One region of the Pseudoalteromonas sp. MM1 genome, then DNA from elsewhere that is predicted to be linked to it. Evidence: predicted binding sites of a transcription regulator. Region 1 holds the regulator's gene; the other holds the start of a gene.
The links. Region 1 encodes NrdR, which represses ribonucleotide reductase genes. Its sites were predicted from a motif close to AAACACNANATNTNGTGTTT; they were not measured.

Region 1 (3,199 bases):
TTACAGCGTACAATAAAGCCTCTAAAAAACACCATACACGTTGCCCTAGGAGACCCCAATGTTAGAACGTAGCATGAATATTTCGGATTTTGATCCAGAGTTATTTGACGCGATAAACAAAGAAACAGCTCGCCAAGAAGAGCACATTGAATTAATCGCATCAGAAAACTACTGTAGCCCACGCGTACTAGAAGCACAGGGTTCACAGCTTACAAACAAATACGCTGAAGGTTACCCGGGCAAACGTTACTATGGCGGGTGTGAGCATGTTGACGTAGTTGAACAACTTGCAATTGATCGTGCTAACGAGCTATTTGGTTCTGACTATGCAAACGTTCAGCCACATGCGGGTTCTCAAGCTAATGCAGCTGTTTTTTTAGCATTATTAGAAGCGGGTGACACTGTACTTGGTATGAGCTTAGCTCATGGTGGACACTTAACGCATGGTTCACACGTAAGCTTCTCTGGTAAGCTATATAATGCTATCCAATACGGACTAGACGAAGTAACCGGCGAAATTGATTACGCACAAGTTGAAGCGCTAGCACTAGAGCATAAACCAAAAATGATTATTGGTGGTTTTTCTGCATATTCAGGTATTGTTGATTGGGCTAAATTCCGTGAAATTGCTGATAAAGTAGGTGCTTACTTATTTGTTGATATGGCTCACGTTGCTGGTTTAATTGCGGCGGGTGTTTACCCAAGCCCAGTACCTCACGCGCATGTTGTAACCACAACAACACACAAAACGTTAGCAGGCCCTCGTGGTGGTTTAATTATTTCTGCATGTGGCGACGAAGCAATTTACAAAAAGCTTAACAGCGCTGTGTTCCCAGGTGGCCAAGGTGGTCCTTTATGTCACATTATTGCTGCAAAAGCCGTGGCATTTAAAGAAGCACTACAACCAGAATTTAAAACGTACCAAGCACAGGTAGTTAAAAATGCCCAAGCTATGGTTGCTGTTATGCAAGAGCGCGGTTACAAAATCGTATCTGATAAAACAGAAAACCACTTATTCTTACTTGATTTAATCGATAAAGATATCACAGGTAAAGATGCAGATGCAGCGCTTGGTAATGCAAATATTACCGTGAACAAAAACTCAGTACCAAACGATCCTCGTTCACCGTTTGTTACTTCAGGTTTGCGTATTGGTTCACCTGCAATTACGCGTCGTGGCTTTAAAGAAGCTGAATCGAAAGAGCTTGCAGGCTGGATTTGTGACGTATTAGACAACATCAACGATGAGTCTGTACAAGCGCAAGTTAAAGAAAAAGTTAAAGCAATTTGTGCAAAATTACCTGTATACGCTTAATTGCATAAGCAGCAGTAATTTAGAGCACAACAAGGGGCCTGTTTACCTTTTGAGATTTAATTTGCAGTAGTATGTTTGGTTTTTAGGCAAGGCAGAGTCTATGTAGTGTGGTTACTCCACACAAATAGGCGATAACGCAGCATAAATGCCAAACATGCACTGCCCTTGGGTTCGTCCTAGGGGCGATTTACTCTTTGTTGCCTACATGGATGTAGGTAAGGGGCGTGAGCAGGACGCGGAAGCTTTGCTCGGTTTTTACTTAGCCCACTAGGTTACAAACCTCGCGCCGCGATCAAATCACCCCTAGATAGAACAAATTTAATCCTGAAAGGCCAACAGGCCCTATTTTTTTGCTAAGATAAAAGGCCGCTAAACAGCGGCCTTTTTTGTTTAAAACGGAAGTACCTAGTTATGCATTGCCCATTTTGCACCGCAAAAGACACCAAAGTGATAGACTCACGCCTAGTAGGTGGAGGCCATCAAGTTCGCCGTCGCCGTGAATGTAACGAGTGTCACGAGCGATTTACTACCTTTGAAGGCGCCGAGTTAGTTATGCCACGTGTGATTAAACAAGATGGCAGCCGAGAGCCCTTTAATGAAGATAAGCTACTCAATGGCCTGAATCGCGCTCTAGAAAAACGCCCTGTAAGTACAGAGCAAGTAGATGAAGTGGTTAATATTATTAAATCGCAGTTGCGTGCTACCGGCGAGCGAGAGATATCAAGTCACCTAGTGGGTGAGTGCATAATGGAGGCGCTTAAAAAACTTGATAAAGTAGCCTATGTGCGGTTTGCCTCTGTGTATCGCTCGTTTGAAGATATACGCGAATTTGGTGAAGAAATTGCCCGTTTAGGGGAGTAATAATGCAAAACCAAGCAATTTTTACTGCACAAGACGAAATATACATGGCACGCGCCATCGAGCTTGCAAAAAAAGGGCGATTTACAACCACCCCCAATCCTAATGTAGGGTGTGTTTTAGTTAAAGATAACCACATAATTGGTGAAGGGTTTCATCAATTAGCGGGGCAGGGGCATGCTGAGGTTAATGCCCTTGCAGTGGCCGGTGATAACGCAAAAGGCGCGACAGCCTATGTAACGCTTGAACCGTGTAGCCATTACGGACGCACTCCCCCGTGTGCAGAGGGTTTAAAAGCCGCAGGTGTAGTAAAAGTTATAGCGGCTATGGTCGACACCAACCCGCAAGTAGCAGGTAAAGGGCTTAAAATACTCAGCGATGCTGGTATTGAGGTTGCCTCTGGGCTTTTAGAGCAGCAAGCGCGCGCTCTTAATTTAGGTTTTTTTAAACGTATGGAGCAGGGTCTTCCTTATGTAACGTGTAAAATGGCGGCCAGTATTGATGGTAAAACCGCACTAAAAAATGGCCAGAGTAAGTGGATCACCGGCCCCGCTGCGCGACAAGATGTACAATTACACCGAGCACAAAGCTGCGCTATTTTAACCGGCGCCGATACGGTTATTACGGATGATGCTAAGCTCAATGTGAGGTTAAGCGAATTGCCACAGGCTTTGCCTACCGAATTACCCCTACGCCAACCGGTGCGGGTTATAATTGATTCACAAAATAGGCTGACACCAGAGCTGGCAGTATTTAATATTGAAAGTGAAATAATAATTTTTACTACCAAGGTTGATAAATCAACGCAGTGGCCGCACTTTGTAAGGCATATAGAAGTGCCACAGCAAAATAACAAAGTTAATTTAACGTCTGTTTTAGCACACCTTGCTAAGCTGCAATTTAATCATGTTTATTTAGAAGCCGGTGCTACACTTGCCGGTAAAATGACAGAGCTTAATTTAATAGACGAATATATATTTTATCTTGCGCCTAAACTCATGGGGTGCGATGCAAAAAGCTTGGTTA
Region 2 (3,199 bases), 850 kb from region 1:
CGCTTTTTACGAATTGACTCATCTTGCTCGTATTTAACATATAACGCGTCAAACTCGTCTTGGTCTTCAAAGAATGCATCGTAAAGGCCAGGCACATCTGATGGGCTAAATAACGTAATGTAGTCGTCTTTAATTAAACGAGAATACATTAGTTTATTAAACTGTACGCCGTAATCTAAGTGACGCACACGGTTATCATCAACACCACGGTTATTTTTAAGTACTAGTAGGTTTTCTACTTCTAAATGCCAAAGCGGGTAGAATAACGTTGCAGCACCGCCACGTACGCCACCTTGCGAGCAGCTTTTAACTGCTGTTTGAAAGTGCTTATAAAAAGGAATACAACCTGTGTGGTACGCCTCACCATTACGGATATGGCTACCTAATGCACGAATACGCCCAGCGTTAATACCAATACCTGCACGTTGTGAAACGTACTTAACAATGGCAGATGATGTGGCGTTAATTGAATCAAGGCTGTCGCCACATTCAATAAGTACACACGAGCTAAACTGACGCGTAGGCGTACGCACACCCGACATAATTGGCGTAGGTAAAGAGATTTTAAATGTTGATACTGCATCGTAAAAACGTTTGATGTAGTCAGTACGCGTTTCCCGCGGATAGTCAGAGAATAAACTCGCAGCCACTAAGATATATAAAAACTGGGCGCTTTCGTAAATTTCACCTGTTACACGGTTTTGTACTAAGTATTTACCTTCAAGCTGCTTTACTGCTGCGTAGCTAAAGTTAAGATCGCGCGAATGATCAAGATAAGCATCTAGCTCGTCAAGCTCTTGCTCTGTGTAATCAACAAGTAAGTGAGCATCGTAGCGTTTGTCTTCAACCATTTTTGTAACATGGTCAAATAAACGTGGAGGCTCAAACTGGCCATACGCTTTTTTACGTAAGTGGAATACAGCTAAGCGGGCAGCTAAGTACTGGTAGTCAGGCGACTCTTTTGAAATTTGATCGGCTGCTGCTTTAATGATGGTTTCGTGAATGTCTTTTGTACGAATACCGTCGTAAAATTGAATGTGTGACTTTAATTCAACCTGTGAAACCGATACGTTGTTTAAACCTTCGGCGGCCCATTCAATAACGCGATGGATCTTATCAAGATCTAGAGGCTCTTTACGCCCGTCACGCTTGCTTACAGATAACTGTTGGTTCATAGCTTTGCCTGTATTCCTTGGGAATTATGTATTTTGACCAATGCTTTATACCTCGCTAAAGCAAGGTACGTATTCATTTATTATAAGTTTCACCGTATTGGCGAATTTAATTGAATAACATTTGGCCACAATATCTGGTGTTGTTCAATTTAGAGATCACAAGATAGTGTGGTCTGAGCTGATTTGCAAGGGACATAATAGCCCCTATTTGTGGATAACTTTGGGATAACGTATTTGTGTTAGTAGTCACTCACCTTTGAACAATCATTTAAGTTGAAATAGGTAAAAATCAACTAATGATCAGCTAAATTTACGCAATTTGAAAATAAATTTCGACTGCTTTTTTTATCATCAAGCTTTGCGTAAAAACTAACACAATCACAATATATAGTGTTTAATAATTTACATGGCACTATATATGGTTAAAAGCATCAATAGGGCTGTGCCAGTTAAAATCGGCTTCCCAGCCCTTAGCTACATCAATACTTGGTATATAGCCCCAAAGCGCTGTTGCTGTGTGCATACCTGCGGCTTTACCTGCTTCTATATCTCGTTGCGCATCACCTACGTATAAACAACGTTTAGGATCTACGTTCATCAGTTTTGTACAGTGTAATAAGGGCAAAGGTGATGGTTTAGCCTCGGCGAGAGTATCGCCACTGATCACAACGTGTGCATTTTTTAAAGCGGGTATAGCAGCCACTAATGGATCGGTTAAAAACCCTGGCTTATTGGTCATTATTCCCCATTTTATACCTTGGTTCTCAAGGGCTATGAGTAATGATTCTATGCCTTCGAAGCAGTGGGTGTGTGTGGCTAGGTTTTGGCTGTAGTAACTGACTAATTGTTTTATTCGTTCAGTTTGTGGTTGCGATGCCCATAGCGCTTTAAAGCCAAGTTCAAGTAATGCGCCGGCGCCATTAGAAGCTACTTTCCTATACGCTTCAGGCGCTATTTGCGCAACACCTTCACTTTTAAGTACGGCATTTAAAGCAGCACCTAAATCGTCTGCTGTATCAAGCAAGGTGCCATCTAAATCAAATAAAAAAGCGTCGTACTCAAAAGGAGTCAAGTGGGTATGAGAGCTAGCCATTACGCTAACTTCTCAAAATGAAGAATGTAATTAACACTCACATCGGTATTTAATGAATACTGCTTAGAAAGCGGATTGTAGCTAAGGCCTGCGCTGGCACGTACTTTTAAACCGGCTTGCTCAGCCCATGCAATAAGTTGTGCAGGTTTGATAAATTTGTTGTGATCGTGAGTGCCCTCAGGCACCATTTTTAATAGCTTTTCAGCACCTACAATAGCAAACAAGTAAGCTTTAGGTGTTTTATTTAGTGTTGAGAAAAACACATCAGCCCCAGGCTTGGCAAGCTTTGCTACTGCATGAATAATAGAAGCAGGGTCAGGTACGTGCTCCAGCATCTCCATACAGGTTATTACATCAAAGCGAGCAGGGTGCTGGGTTGCAAACTCCTCTGCAGGTACTTTTATATAGTCAACATTTACACCGGTTTCTAGGCTGTGTAGTTTGGCCACAGTGAGTGGCTCTTGGCCCATGTCTATACCGGTTACGTGTGCGCCCATGCGTGCCATGCTTTCACTAAGAATGCCGCCGCCACAGCCTACATCGAGTGTCTCTTTATCAAATAAGCCTTGGCTTTTGTTAGCCACAAAGTCTAATCGTAATGGGTTGATTTCGTGAAGAGGTTTAAACTCTCCGTCTTGGTCCCACCATCGCTCTGCAATGGCTTCAAATTTTGCTATTTCTGCGTTATCTACATTTTGATGTTCGGTCATAAAATACTTCCTCGTCAATCTGAGGCCATTATATAGGGCTAAATTGATAAATCGCAAAGTTTTGCGCCTGTAAATTTAAATTAATTGTGATAGCATGGTCGCTTAGAAATAATAACAAATACTCTTGGCGCCTAATACCGGGTTGCTAAGAGCTGATACTGAAGGAATGTGATATCAAATGACTGATCTCGCCAATGAAATTCTGCCAGTCAATATTGAAG

Region 2: nrdA (class 1a ribonucleoside-diphosphate reductase subunit alpha) is a predicted target of NrdR. The motif match lies at 1,299-1,318, and genes of this name have one in related genera.

What each region holds. Positions count from the first base shown of each region.
Region 1 covers NZ_AP027922.1:854,990-858,188, forward strand. The annotation lists gene glyA (serine hydroxymethyltransferase) at 59-1,315, shown strand; gene nrdR (transcriptional regulator NrdR) at 1,727-2,176, shown strand; gene ribD (bifunctional diaminohydroxyphosphoribosylaminopyrimidine deaminase/5-amino-6-(5-phosphoribosylamino)uracil reductase RibD) at 2,179-3,199, shown strand, end outside.
Region 2 covers NZ_AP027922.1:1,709,190-1,712,388, forward strand. The annotation lists gene nrdA (class 1a ribonucleoside-diphosphate reductase subunit alpha) at 1-1,175, opposite strand, end outside; gene QUE46_RS07765 (HAD family hydrolase) at 1,588-2,268, opposite strand; gene ubiG (bifunctional 2-polyprenyl-6-hydroxyphenol methylase/3-demethylubiquinol 3-O-methyltransferase UbiG) at 2,268-2,978, opposite strand; gene gyrA (DNA topoisomerase (ATP-hydrolyzing) subunit A) at 3,157-3,199, shown strand, end outside.